3 regions of the Colwellia sp. Bg11-12 genome follow, and region 3 is predicted to be linked to each of the others. Evidence: predicted binding sites of a transcription regulator. Region 3 holds the regulator's gene; each other region holds the start of a gene.
The links. The regulator FNR, encoded in region 3, switches genes on or off when oxygen is low (the NO sensors DNR and NnrR bind a similar motif). The targets are predictions, from matches to a motif close to TTGATCTAGATCAA.
Positions count from the first base shown of each region.

Region 1: H4J39_RS02600 (FeoA family protein) is a predicted target of FNR. The motif match lies at 3,498-3,511, and genes of this name have one in related genera.
Region 2: H4J39_RS09360 (DUF3149 domain-containing protein) is a predicted target of FNR. The motif match lies at 2,847-2,860, and genes of this name have one in related genera.

Region 1 covers NZ_JACGUZ010000050.1:157,247-162,320, reverse strand. Annotated here, with positions in the region: gene H4J39_RS02615 (serine protease) at 1-138, opposite strand, end outside; gene H4J39_RS02610 (CBS domain-containing protein) at 281-715, shown strand; gene H4J39_RS02605 (TonB-dependent receptor) at 907-3,102, shown strand; gene H4J39_RS02600 (FeoA family protein) at 3,593-3,817, shown strand; gene feoB (ferrous iron transport protein B) at 3,817-5,074, shown strand, end outside.
Region 2 covers NZ_JACGUZ010000071.1:99,353-104,426, reverse strand. Annotated here, with positions in the region: gene H4J39_RS09370 (ATP-binding cassette domain-containing protein) at 93-2,000, shown strand; gene H4J39_RS09365 (tetratricopeptide repeat protein) at 2,069-2,791, shown strand; gene H4J39_RS09360 (DUF3149 domain-containing protein) at 2,950-3,078, shown strand; gene H4J39_RS09355 (flagellin) at 3,230-3,919, shown strand; gene H4J39_RS09350 (hydrolase) at 3,963-5,027, shown strand; gene H4J39_RS09345 (YheU family protein) at 5,024-5,074, shown strand, end outside.
Region 3 covers NZ_JACGUZ010000061.1:36,622-41,695, forward strand. Annotated here, with positions in the region: gene H4J39_RS08120 (heavy metal translocating P-type ATPase) at 1-1,188, shown strand, start outside; gene ccoS (cbb3-type cytochrome oxidase assembly protein CcoS) at 1,218-1,430, shown strand; gene H4J39_RS08130 (sulfite exporter TauE/SafE family protein) at 1,436-2,113, shown strand; gene fnr (fumarate/nitrate reduction transcriptional regulator Fnr) at 2,157-2,876, shown strand; gene uspE (universal stress protein UspE) at 3,023-3,949, shown strand; gene ttcA (tRNA 2-thiocytidine(32) synthetase TtcA) at 4,077-5,039, shown strand; gene H4J39_RS08150 (NCS2 family permease) at 5,058-5,074, shown strand, end outside.

The DNA.
Region 1 (5,074 bases), on a different contig from region 3:
CTTTTCACCACTGGCAATATCGATAAGTCGTATTTGATAAAGTGATGGAGCAAGTTTTTTGAATATTTCTTCTGCTTGTTCAGTGGCATAACTTATTGTGCTAATACACAATAAAATTAAGGTAGTTAAACCCTTCATTTATATTCCTTATTTTTAGTCTTTCCTCATTGTGCCACTGTTAGGCTAATTGTCATCTATTATCCCCAAATAAAGTAAATTCTCTTTGTCGTTTTGGAGTATATTCTATAATTAATAATAAATTGATGAGAGGGAGAGGATAATGAAAATAGCAAGCATCATGACGAAAGGGTTTGTTAGTGTGTCTTTGGATGATAACTTACTGACGATAAAAAATATTTTTGAATATGCTAGTTTTCATCATTTACTCGTTGTTGATAATAAAAAATTATCAGGGGTTATTTCAGACAGAGATCTTTTAAAGGCGCTTAGCCCCTATATTGGCACGGCTGGAGAGCTAGCCAGAGATTTAGCGACTTTAAACAAAAAAGCTCATCAAATTCAGAACAGAAAGCTAATCACGCTAACACCCGATGCTAATGCCTTTGATGCCATAGATATTTTTAATCATACTAATACGTCGTGTATTCCTATTGTTGATAATAATAATATGCCAGTAGGGATATTAACCTGGCGTGACATTATGAAAATGTTAGGAAAAAGAAATGCAGCGCAAACTGCAGAAACAAAAACCTAGTCATTTACTCTCTTATTGATATTTATTATTCTGACATTTATTAACCACTGTTTGATTTAGACGAAATAAGTGGCTTTTTATTGCGACAATATGTCGCACTTCTTTGTTTTTCCTTTGTTTTCAAAAGCTCTAGCTAGCAGAATAACGTTATACCCATTTTCTATATTTAAATAAAAATAAGTGAAATACCTATGACGTTTTCAATTAAGCCTATTGTTTTGGCAATAAGTTCTCTTCTACTTTCTAATAGCTTTTGTTCAGCCAATGCTTTTGCCAATAATACGGTTGCTCCAAATGCGAGTGAAGCTAACATAGATGACATTGAAGTGATCACCATCACTAATCAGCGCCACCGTCTCGGTATTGAAAATAATGAAAGCTATGCACAAGGTAAAACGACTGAGCCAGACTTAGCTCGTTGGCTAATGTCGGTGCCAGGTGCAAATGTTAACAGAAATGGCCCTGTAACAGGTATTGCGCAATATCGTGGATTATACGGTGATCGCATTTCAACGACCCTCGATGGTCAAGCCGTTATTGGCGCTGGACCTAACGCTATGGACACGCCACTAAGTTATTCAACACCACTTATTGTCGAGTCAATGACCGTATATCGGGGTATTGCACCTGTTTCTGCAGGTATTAACACCATTGGCGGCGCTATTGATGTAAAAATGCGTAAAGCAGAGTCACATAATAGTGACAAATTAGCCGTAGATGGAGATTTACAAGTTGGAGCAAGAAGTAATAACGAAGCACAAACGTTATCCTCAGTCGTTAATATTGCTAAAGGTAATCTAGGCGGTTTGTTTTACGCCAACTTGCAAGACGGTAACAGCATGGAAAGTGGTGATGGTAAAAAAATATCACCAACAGTTTATGCTAAACGTCAGTTGGGTGCTGATTTGCGTTATGTTGGCGCTACGAGTGAAACCGGTTTCAGTTACCATTATACCGATACACAAGATTCAGGTACGCCAGCATTACCGATGGATATTGAATATATCTTCAGTCATCGAGCAAGTTTAGACGGTAATTTTATGTTGGCAGACTGGCAAGCTGACTGGTTATTAGGTTATACCGATGCGGATCATGGCATGACTAATTTTGATATGCGACTTAACAGTAACCCTGAAAAATATCGTCGCAATAACGCTACAGGCATAACGACTAATTTTAAATTTACGGTTGGAAAAGCGTTTTCTTTTGGTGGTTTATCATTTGGTTTAGATGGATATTTAGCTGAACACGACTCTGTGATCACGAATCCAAACAATGCAATGTTTGAAGTCGTTAATTTTAATGATGTTGAAGATAACCGTCTTGGACTATTTGCTCAGTGGCAGCAAACCTATAGTGAGACTAAAATTCAGTTGGGGGCACGCTTAAAAAGAGCAGAATCTGATGCTGGAGAAGTAGCAACATCAATGGCCATGATGATGCCTATGGCGAGCACTATGAATACAATCAATTCTGGTATGAGCTCAACGATGCCTAGTATGGCTGATTTAGCTAAAAACTTACGTGATAACTTTAATCATAGTGACCGCAGTGTAGCTGATACTAATGTCGATATCGCGTTAAGTACTGAAACACAATTATCGACAGAATTATCACTGTATATGGGGCTCGGTTTAAAAAATCGTGCGCCATCATATCAAGAGCTTTATCTTTGGACACCTATGGAGTCAACAGGTGGTTTAGCTGACGGTAACACTTATATTGGAGATATAAATCTTAAAAGTGAAACGGCGTATCAAGCGGATATTGGTTTCACTTATCAAACCCCCAAAGCGATGATTGCACCTCATGTTTTTTATCAAAATATTGATAACTATATTCAAGGTACACCACTAGGTATGTCAGATATGTCAGCAAAAATGATGGCTCAGATGATGTCGGGAGACAACAATCCTCTTAAATTTACTAATGTTGATGCCAAACTTTATGGGGCTGACGTAAACGGTCATTACTATGTCAATGATCACATTCAGCTATCAGCAGTGGTCAGTTATGTTCGCGGTGAACGTCGTGATATTAACGACAACTTGTATCGTATTGCGCCATTAAATGGTCAGATAAGTGCCAGTTACTTTACTGAAAATTGGTCAGCAAACTTAGCTTTAGTTATCGCGTCGGCACAAAAAGATGTTTCATTAACGAACCTGGAAAAAGTAAGTGCAGGTTATGGTGTCGTCAATATAGATGCGCAGTACTACGTTAATAATGAATTAACTCTTCGTTTTGGTATTGATAACCTGCTAGATAAAGAATACCAAAATCATTTAGGTGGCTATAACCGAGTTAAAGGCAGTGAAATTACACTGATGGACCGTTTACCTGCTGAAGGTACAAGTGGTTGGGCTGAAATGACATACAGCTTTTAACTTGCTAATACTAAAATAATGATAAATATTGGCGCTTACCGATAAGTGAATATAGCTTATTGGTAAGGCTTGCCGGTTCTTATTTAAACAATAGTGGCAGGTGTGAACATACGGGATCAAAAAGAGTAGAAGTCACTTTCGCCATGAATTTGAAATCTCAGTAATACACGGTTAGTCACCTCGTTTATTATTTCTGATTTTGAACACAGTGACGAGCTTCTTCATCTATTGATGCCATCATACTATTGACATGAGGGAGCACATTTACGGTTGCTGAACTTCTAGTTTTAGGGGAGTCGTACATAAAAGTCGACTCATATTTTTTACACTAAGAATATGGATCGTTTGTTAGCTAATGAATTTCCAAAGTAAATTAGCGGGTAGATTATTTTTTGCTGATTTAGATCAATTCCGCTGTCATATACGCTTGCTGAAAAGTTAATAGTAAAGTAGAATCAAATGATAATCATTATTATTTGAGTTGTTGTTTATGACCCTTTCACAATTAACGCGTACCCAGCGAGCGGTGATCAGAACGTTACCGACAAATTTCGATTTAACGTCAAAGTTAATCGAGCAAGGATTTGCGTTAAAAACTGAAATATCATTAGCCCATAAAGCTCCATTTAATGGGCCACTTGCCTTTCACCTCCATGGTACTAAGATTTGTTTAGCGCCAAGTATTGCTCAACAAATAGGTATAGAAATAGTCTAATGTCACAAGCTTTACATTTGGCTCTAGTTGGTTTTGCCAACTCAGGAAAAAGCACCTTTTTTAATGCCTTAACTGGTGCGAAACAACAAACTGGAAACTGGACTGGTGTTACTGTAGCGACAAAACAGCATCATTTCTCATTTAATAATAATCAAGTTTTACTCTCAGACTTACCTGGTATTAGCTCTCTTGCAACTCGATCTGAGCAAAGTAAAGATCTGACTATTACTCAAGACTTTCTTAAAAACAAAGGCATTGATTGTTTGATCAATGTTGTTGATGCGACTCAATTAAAGCGCCAACTGTATTTAACCACACAATTACTTGAACTCGGTTTACCCTTATTACTGGTTATTAATAAATCAGATCGCAAAGAAGCTCAAACAGTTGACACCAATATCTTAGCCAAAGAACTGGGCTGTAAAGTTATTATTGCCAATAGTTTAGCTAAAGATACTTTAAAGAAAGTTGAAGAGGCTTTACTTGAATTACCTAAAGCGACTCAACGTCCTAAAAAATTAATTTTATCACCAAGCATCGTTAGTAAACTTGCTGATCAAAATTCAACTGAAGCCTTGATTGACCTTGAATGTGGCTCTTGTAATGATCAAGGTGCTTGTCAGCAAACGAATACTGATGCTATTAGTATTATGCAGGCGCGTTATGAATTCATTCAGCAATTATTGATTGATATTAAAAAAAATCTGCCAAACTCAAAAAAAGAACCTGAGATAAGTTTGAGTGATCGCCTTGACCATTTTATTCTTCATCCATGGTTAGGTGTTCCCGTTTTCCTGGGCATGATGTACTTATTGTTTATGTTTGCGATTAATGTAGGTAGTGCTTTTATTGATTTTTTTGATATTTTAGCTGGCGCTATCTTTGTTGACTATCCTCTACACTTTTTATCCAGTTTTGATTTACCTCAGTGGCTGCTCACTCTCATTGAAGGTGCTGGCTTAGGTATTCAAACAGTCGCGACTTTTATTCCAATCATCGCTTGTTTATTTATTGGCTTATCGATTTTAGAAAGCAGTGGCTACCTAGCGCGTGCAGCGTTTGTGGTTGACAGTGCTATGCAAAAAATTGGTTTACCCGGTAAAGCTTTTGTGCCTTTAATTGTTGGTTTTGGCTGTACGGTTCCTGCTGTAATGTCAGCACGAATTCTTGATAGTGAGCGCGAACGTATCACTACGATAATGATGTCGCCGTTTATGTCATGTGGTGCGCGTTTACCCGTATATGCGCTATTTGCTG
Region 2 (5,074 bases), on a different contig from region 3:
CCAAATATAATCCAGTTACATTATTTTACCTTGAATCTTATCGATAGGAAAAGGACAATAGCGCTCTGAATTAAAATGAGTAATTATAAACCATGATCATAGCCACCGACTTAAGCTTAGATAGAGGCGCTAAAAACCTTATAAAGGCATCAAGCTTTACTATTCATCCTAACCACAAAGTTGGCTTAGTTGGCGCTAATGGCTGTGGAAAATCGTCTTTATTTGCTGCGCTATTAGGTGATTTACAACCAGACAGAGGTGATGTAAGCATGCCTTCGGGCTGGGATGTCGCTACGGTAAAACAAGAAACGCCTGCGCTTGAACAATCAGCTTTAGATTATGTTATGGACGGTGATAAAGAGTTTCGTCAGTTAGAACAAAAACTTGAACAAGCACGGTTAAATGATGACGGTAACCAAGAAGCCCTCATTATTAACCATATTGATGCCATTAATGGCTATAGTTTGCCTGCACGTGCCAGTGAATTGTTACATGGTTTAGGTTTTTTACAAGAACAACTCGGTAATGCCGTAAAAGATTTTTCGGGTGGGTGGCGAATGCGCCTTAACTTAGCTCAGGCTCTTATTAGCCGAGCAGATCTTTTATTACTCGATGAGCCCACCAACCATCTAGATTTAGATGCGGTAATTTGGTTACAACGTTGGCTAAAACGCTTCACAGGTACTTTAGTGCTGATTTCACATGACCGTGATTTTCTTGACGATGTAATCGGACAAATTTTGCATATTGAGCACCAAGAGGCAAAGTTATATTCTGGAAATTATACCGCCTTTGAACGCCAACGCGCTGAACATTTAGCCCAACAAGATGCACAATTTCAGAAGCAGCAAAAAGAAGTTGCCCATTTAACCTCATTTGTTGATCGTTTTAGAGCAAAAGCCAGTAAAGCCAAACAAGCACAAAGTCGTTTAAAACGTCTACAAAAATTACCCGACTTAGCGCCAGCACATATCGACAGTCAATTTACCTTTAGTTTCAAAACACCCGAGACACTGCCGTATCCGTTATTGGCCTTAAAAGAAACGACCTGTGGCTATAGCCAAGAAGCCATTATTTTACGAGATGTCGGTTTAACACTTGTGCCCGGAAGTCGAATAGGTCTTCTAGGGAGAAATGGCGCAGGTAAATCGACACTGATAAAGTCGTTAGCTGGTGATATAGCGTTAATTAATGGCGAACGCTATTGTGCTCAAGATTTAACCATAGGTTACTTTTCTCAGCATCAACTTGAACAATTACATATGCCAAGCAGTGCTATTGAACATATTGTCCGTGCGAGACCTGAAACCACAGAGTTACAAGCTCGGAGTTTTTTAGGCAGTTTTGGTTTTACTGGCGACCAAGCATTATCACCGGTAGAAACCATGTCTGGTGGAGAAAAAGCACGCTTGGTATTGGCATTAATTGTTAATGAGAAACCACAATTATTATTACTCGATGAACCCACTAACCATCTTGATTTAGAAATGCGTCAAGCCTTGGTCTTCGCTTTACAAGATTTCGAAGGGGCTATTATTTTGATCGCCCATGATCGCTTTTTATTAGAATCATGTGTTGACGAATTTTTCTTGGTGGCTAATGGGCAAGTTAATGAGTTTTTAGGAGATATTGACGATTATCAACAATGGTTAAACGACGATAAAAAGCAAACACTCAAAAATACCAAGCCAGCAAAATCTGCTGAAATTGTTGATAAGAAACAATTACGAAAAGAACAGGCTGAATTACGCAAAAAAGCATCACCGTTGCGTAAGCAAGCAGATAAGTACGAGAAAAAAGTACAGCTATTGCATACCGAATTAGCTGAGGTGGAAGCGATATTAGCCGAAAGTGATATATATCAAAGTGAGCATAAATCACGCTTAGCGACACTCATTAAGCAACAAGCGAGTCTCAAAGCAAACATTGAAGAAAATGAAATGTATTGGCTTGAATTAGAAGAACAAATTGAAGAAGTTATGTTACAAGTTTCAATATAAAATTTAATTATAAATTTTATATTACTTGCTACACTTAATATCAATACCCTTAAAATAATGAGAACCTTATGAAAAAAACAGCATTCGCCCTTTTTTATCTAGCATTGCTTAGCAGTTTTTCAAGCTTTGCCTTTCAAGGTGATCTTGATAAAGGTATTTATGAATTAAACCGTGGCGCTTTTAAAGCCGCTATTGAAGAGTTTGAGCCGCTGGTTGCCCAAAAGTACTCTCCTGCACAATACCAAATGGCTATGATTTATTTAAATGGCTATGGGGTGAAAAAAGATCCTAACAGAGCATTCGAGTTGCTGTCTCTTTCTGCTGCACAAGGCTACTCTGAGGCCCTATTTAACTTGTCACTTATGTATTCTGAAGGTGTGGTTGTTAAAAAAGATTTAAAAAAAGCTTTTACACTTATGGAAAGAGCAGCGATAAAAGACTTAGTTGGCGCGCAATTTAATCTAGGTGTGATGTATTTTAACGGTTTAGGTACTTATAAAGACTATAAGCAGGCGGCCCGTTGGTATACAACGGCAGCAAAGCAAAATTACGCTTTAGCACAATTTAACTTGGCGCTTATGCATTTTGAAGGATTAGGCGTAGAAAAAAGCGTAGAAATGTCTTATGTATGGAATATTATTGCGGCAAGCAATGGTTATAAAGATGCAGAAAAAAGTAGAGATATGGACGAATTAAAACTCAGTAGTGTACAAATAAGTGAAGCAAGAGAAAAAGCCAACAGACTCTATCAACAATTTATTGAACAAGAAGAATTGAAAGCTAAGAAATAAAATTGCATATCCTTTTATAAAACTTTAAAGGTACAACCGTCAAATTAAAGAATCTTTGATCTATATCACAACCATAAAGTGAGTACCGATTTAAAATGGCTATGACATTAAGTTATAGCCATTTTTGTTGTAACTCATTTATTTTTATGGAGTCTGTTATGAACTTTTTCGATATGATTATTAATGATCCTGTTGTGCTTTATTCTTTTGGTGGTTTAGCAATTCTTTTAGGTATTGGTGCATTTTACATCTACTATTTTCTTAAAAATATTAATGAAAATAACTGATTAGCATTAGCTATTTTCTAAAGCCACTTATTCATAATATTTTATGTACAAAAATCGTTCAAAAGGGTGATATTGACTATACTAAGTACACTTATCTGAATTAATTGTGATGTATTGCTCACACAATTAATGTGAAATATTGGGTGTGCCTATGAATTTATCCATTAATCAACCATCCTCTTCACTCAGCTATATTGAACGTAAAACTAAAGAGCGTGAAGAAACAGATGAAAAGCTATCTTCAGGAAAAAGCGTAAACAGTGCGGCTGATGACGCCGCTGGCTTACAGATATCAAATCGTTTAACCGCTCAAATCAATGGTTATCAACAAAAAAGTGCTAATGCCCAAGATCAAATCAATACTAATAACGTTCAAGAAAGCGGACTATCGGCTATTAATGAAAGTTTACAAAGAGCCAATGTTTTATCTATTCAATCGGGAAGCCCGCTTAGCGATCCAAGCGCTATCCAAAACGAGCTAGACCAATTAACCGAACAAATAAATGCTGTAGCTGGAGAAGTACTCGGTGATCCTAGTTTTATTTCAGGCTTAGATGTCAGTGATCCAACGACAAACCAAGCAGCACTAGAAGATGCATTTTCCCGTGTTAATGAATCAGCAAGCGCACTCGGTGCACAAAGTAATGCTTTGGGTAGCCAAGTTTCTACTTATGAAACCACACGCGTTAACGTGAACGAATCGCGCTCTCGTGTTGAAGATACTGATTACGCGTCAGTAACTTCTGAGAAAGAACGCATAAATGTTATTTTACAAGCTGCCGTGATTAATAAAAAGGATGAAGAGTCTCGCAAAGGTATACTCATTAATCAAAGAGTCTAGCATGAACATTTTATGATCAGGCTTAACAAGGTGAGCTTTATTTTTGGCTGACAATATCTATTTATTTTCAATTCACTTACAATCATATTATTCAAAAATCACCACAGACCTCTATTACTTTAAAATGTTTACTCAAAGTCAATTCATTCCCGCTTGGTGGCTGCACAATGCTCATTGCCAAACTATTCTTGCCAAATTTTTAAGATCTAAAAAACATCTAGAAACTTGCAATGAAACGTTAGAATTACCTGATGGAGATTTTATTGATTTAGCATGGACTGATAAACCTACACAAGATGAAACTCGTCCTTTGGTTGTCGTTCTACATGGCTTAGAAGGCTCGGTTAATAGCCACTATGCCAAAGGTATGTTGTCGGCTATAAAAGAGAAGAAATGGCTAGGCGTGCTTATGCATTTTAGAGGTTGTAGTGGACGAGTTAATAGAAAAGCCCGTTCATATCACAGTGGTGATACGGATGACATTAGCTATTTGACACAATTTTTAAAGCAAAAATACCCACAGTTGCCGATGACGATTATTGGTTTTTCTCTCGGTGGAAATGTATTAGCGCGTTATTTAGCAAAAGAACCTGATAACCCTTATCAAGCGGCGGCAATAATTTGTGCACCATTGCATTTAGCCAGCTGCAGTAAGCGGATCAACCAAGGCTTTTCGCGAATCTACCAAAAATACTTAGTTGGCATGCTTAAAAACAGTATTAAAGATAAAATGGCGCGTGATCTCCTTTCGGCTCCGTTATCACAAAAACTGTCACAGAAACTAGATGAAATTAAAACCATTTGGCAATTTGATCAACAGGTTACAGCACCTATTAACGGGTTTGAGAGCGCTGAAGATTATTATCATCAAGCCAGTGGGCGTTTTATTTTGGATAAAATCAAACAGCCCTGTTTGATTATTCATTCAAATGATGACCCCTTTTTATGTGATGAAAATACGCGTGATATTAACAGTATTCCAAGCAACATATGTTTTGAGGTTAGTAAAAATGGCGGTCACGTTGGGTTTATCAATGGTAATAACCCTCTAAGACCTAAGTTTTGGCTAGAACATCGTGTTCCAAATTTTTTAGAGAGTTACTTATGATTATCCCTTATAAAGACCTAGAACCAGATACATTAACCGGTATTATT
Region 3 (5,074 bases):
ATACGGTTAAGTGAATCATCTCAAGCACATAAACCCAAATTAGCTAAATTATCAGATAAAATAGCACAATATTTTGTTGCTCTTATTTTACTGACCGCTATAGGTACCGCTTTATACTGGCATCAACATTTACCTGAGGAAGCCTTTTGGATCACGTTGTCTGTTCTTGTTGCTACCTGCCCCTGCGCTTTGTCTCTTGCCACACCCACTGCGTTAACTTGTGCGACCACACGCTTAAACCGCGAAGGCATCATGATAAAATCAGCACATGTTATGGAGACCTTACCTAAGATAACCACCATTGCCTTTGATAAAACCGGTACCTTAACCTCGGGTGATTTTTCTATTAATCGAACTCAACTATTTAATAGTGAGCATTATAAATATAGTAAACAGCAAGTTTTATCTATAGCAGCAGCACTTGAGTCTTATTCAGAACACCCCTTAGCCAAACCGTTTAAATCATTTCGTGATTATTCATACACCACTGAACAGGTAGAGATTAAATCAGGTTTTGGCATTCAGGGTAAAGTGAATGGTAAATACTATCGGATAGGTAAACCACAATGGTTACTGAGTGAAACAAACAAATTAACTGAATTTGAAACCGCTTCATGTTTATTATTAGAAGATAATAAATTAGTGGCGGCATTTTATTTAACGGATGAGATCCGTGAAGATGCTAAAAAACTCTTAGGTAATTTGAAGAAAAAAAATATATATACCATTATGCTATCAGGTGATCACGCAGTGGGATGTAACAAAGTTCAAGCGTTACTTCATTTAGATGAAGTACACAGTACTTTGACGGCGACAGATAAAATGGCGATTATTAAGCGACAACCCAATGGTTCAACCGTTGCGATGGTTGGAGACGGCGTAAATGACACCCCCGTATTTGGCGCAGCTCATATTTCTATTGCGATGGGTAGTGGTACTGATATAGCCAAAAGCGGTGCAGACGTTATTTTATTGAATAATCGTTTAAAGTCAGTAACAACGCTGACACGTGTCGCGAGTAAAACACGCCGTATTATTTGGCAAAATTATTTATGGGCATTTGGTTATAATGCTATCGTATTACCACTTGCCGTTGCAGGTTTCATTACTCCATACATGGCTGTAATAGGCATGTCGGCGAGTTCAATATTAGTGATCACCAATTCATTACGTTTACTCAAAAAATAATCGTGACACAAAAATAGAGAATAAAGACAATGAGCATTATTTATATTTTGATCCCTATTGCGATAATACTAACGGCCTTAGGCATATATCTATTTTTTTGGGCAGTAAAAACTGAACAATTTGATGATTTAGAAAAACAAGGCATGAGTATTTTATTTGATGATAACAAAAATAAAAGCGCTGAGCGTTCAACTGAAACTAACAGTATAGAAAAAAAAGACAATGATACGGGTATTAAGTAACTAATATGCTAAGTATTGATTATTTATCTGCTTTTATTATTGGCTTATTAGGTTCGGGCCATTGCATTGGCATGTGTGGCGGCATAACCACTATGCTAACATCAGCAATATCTCCTCAACATAAGGTAAGTGATCAATTTAAACTGGTCAGTGCTTATAATTTTGGCCGTATTTTTTCTTATACCTTAATTGGTGGTATCGTTGGTTTTAGTAGTTCGATTGCTGCAAAAAATATTGGTGTGCCCTTAGGTTTTCTTCGACTGTTCGCCGCAGTATTTTTAATATTACTAGGCTTATACTTGGGTCAATGGCTAATGTGGCTATCAAAAGTTGAAAAAATAGGTAAAGTGCTTTGGCGCTTTTTATCACCATTAAGTAAGAGGTTTATCCCTGTAAAAAATACTAAACAAGCTTTAGCATTAGGCGCTATCTGGGGATGGCTACCTTGTGGTTTAGTTTATTCAACCTTAACTTGGTCATTAGCGAGTGGAAGTACTCTAAGTGGCGCCTTGATAATGACATGTTTTGGTTTAGGTACCTTGCCGGCATTGTTGAGTATTTCATTAGGTTCTTTTGGAATAAAGTCTTTGTTAACTAACATGAAATTTAAAAAAACAATGGCCTTTATGATAATTATGTATGGAATATACAGTTTAATGATTGCATATCAGCAGTTGTTTTAATATGATCGAAATTATTAAAGATAAATAAATCATTTAGGTTAATATGTATAAAAAGCCATGTTCTACATCTCAGCACATTCATTGTCAAAATTGTAGTATCAGTGAGCTATGTTTACCGTTTTCTTTAAATGAGAAAGAACTTGATACGCTAGACAGTATTATCGACCGTAAACGCCCTATTCATAAAGGTGAACAAATATTTCAAGACGGCGATAAAATGCAAGCGTTGTACGCTATTCGCTCTGGAACATTTAAAACATTCACGGTAAATGAACAAGGGGAAGAACAAATTACCGGTTTTCATTTAGCTGGCGATTTATTAGGTTTTGATGCTATTGCAGAATCAGAACACCCTAGCTTTGCAAAAGCGCTAGAAACATCAATGGTCTGTGAAATACCCTACAACACACTCGATACATTATCGAATACTATGCCGAAGTTAAAAAAACAAATTCTGCGTATGATGAGTTCGGAAATACGCTCAGATCAAGAAATGTTAACCTTACTTAATCGTAAAAATGCTGAACAGCGCTTGGCGACATTTATCTCAACACTAGCGAGTCGTTATCATGCGCGAGGGATGTCAGCGACAGACTTTCGCTTAACCATGACGCGAAGCGATATTGGTAATTATATTGGCCTAACGGTAGAAACGATTAGCCGATTATTAAATCGTTTTCAAAAAAATGAATTGATTGGCGTCGAAGGTAAGCTTATTACTATTTTAGATATGGATAAACTTAACGAGTGTGCTTCACTTTAGTTTCTATAGAAATTTACATAAAATGCTTAACATTGATCATGTTAAGCATTTTTTTTATTGAAATATTATGATGTAACGCAAATAACATGTACCAAATATAGTCTATTGTTAATATTATTAGTATTTAATGCGTTAGGAGTAAATGTATGGAAAAGTATAAAAAAATATTAGCCGTTATTGACCCCACCACTGAAAATCAAAAAGCGTTAAAGCGTGCTATTGAATTAGCTCGCTATAGTGGGGGAGAAATCACCGCATTTTTAACCATTTATGATTTATCTTATGAAATGACGACGATGCTTTCTGGCGAAGAACGTGAAGCAATGCGCCAGTCTGTTATTAATGATAGTCAACAATGGTTAGCAGAAAAAATTTCTGAAATTAATCACGATAATATTAACATAGACATTTGTATTATTTGGCATAACCGTCCATTTGAGAAAATAATCAAAAAAGTGCTTGCTGAAAATTTTAATATTGTTATCAAAGGCACACATCAACACGATAAGCTAAAATCTGTTATTTTTACGCCAACAGACTGGCATATTCTCAGAAAATGCCCTTGTCCTGTATTACTTGTTAAAGATCATAGCTGGCCAAGCAATGGTAATTTGCTTACCGCACTTAACATGGGCAGTGACGATGAAGAGCACAAAGCACTTAATAAAAAATTAACTCAAGAATCGATTGCTTTCTCATCACTCATTAAGGCTAATATCCACTTAGTTAATTCTTACCCAGGTACGCCTGTAAATATTGCCATTGAAATCCCAGAGTTTAATGCCTGCGAATATAACGAGACCATGTTTAACCACCATAGAAGTGCAATGGAAAGTCATGCAAATAGTTACAACATACCCATTGAAAACACGCACGTGAAAGAGGGTTTACCTGAAGATGTTATTCAAAGTATTTCTAACGAAATCGATGCAGAATTAGTTGTTTTAGGAACCATTGGCCGTACAGGAATTTCAGCAGCATTGATCGGCAATACCGCAGAGCACGTAATTGACCGTCTAAACTGTGATGTATTAGCCATTAAACCTGATGGCTACATTTCGCCTCTAGCATAAGGTCTATTAGCGTCAGGTTTAGATCTTTAAATATAAATTAAAAAGCCAAGAGTTTTCTTGGCTTTTTGCTATACTACGCGCCGTAAAAATCGATATTTTTTCATTATAAATAGCACTAGGAAACACTATGAGCGCTCAATCAGCGACACCAATAACAACTTTAACAGCCAGCCAAAAAATACAGCTGAGTAAACTTGAAAAACGCTTAAGACGCCATGTTGGTCAAGCTATTGCACAATACAATATGATAGAAGATGGCGATAAAATAATGGTTTGTGTCTCTGGGGGCAAAGACAGTTATGCCCTACTCGCTATTTTAATGTTATTGAAAGAATCTGCGCCCATTCATTTTGATATCGTGGCAGTTAACCTTGATCAAAAACAACCTGGTTTTCCTGAGCATATTTTGCCCGCATATCTAGAATCGTTGGGGGTTGAATACAAAATAGCGCAAGAAGATACCTATTCAATTGTTAAAGACAAAATCCCTGAAGGTAAAACCACTTGTAGTTTATGTTCTCGTTTACGCAGAGCCATTTTATATAAAGTCGCGGCAGAAATAGGCGCCACTAAAATTGCATTAGGCCACCATCGTGATGATATGGTTGAAACGTTAATGCTGAATATGTTCTATGGCGGAAAATTAAAATCGATGCCAGCAAAATTGGTCTCAGACAATGGCGAACATGTCGTGATCCGCCCTTTAGCTTTTTGTAAAGAAGCCGAGTTAATACAATACGCTCAACTCAAAGCCTTCCCTATTATTCCTTGTAACTTATGTGGCTCTCAGCCTAATTTACAGCGTCAAAATATCAAGAAGATGCTACAAGACTGGAATGTGAATCACCCAGGACGAATTGAATCAATGTTTACAGCAATTCGCAACGTTGTTCCCTCACATTTATGCGATAGCGAATTATTTGATTTTAAAGCTATTAATGCTCAATCAGGGGTTATCAATGGCGGTGATATCGCTTTTGATGATGAACTTATCGTTGCTCCTCAATTAACCGATAACATTAATATTGAGCATAATTCAAAAAATAATCTATCATTTAATAACGCATTGAATATTATCGAAATAAAATAATAATACCTGGCTAAAAATATGCTTGAAAAACTTTT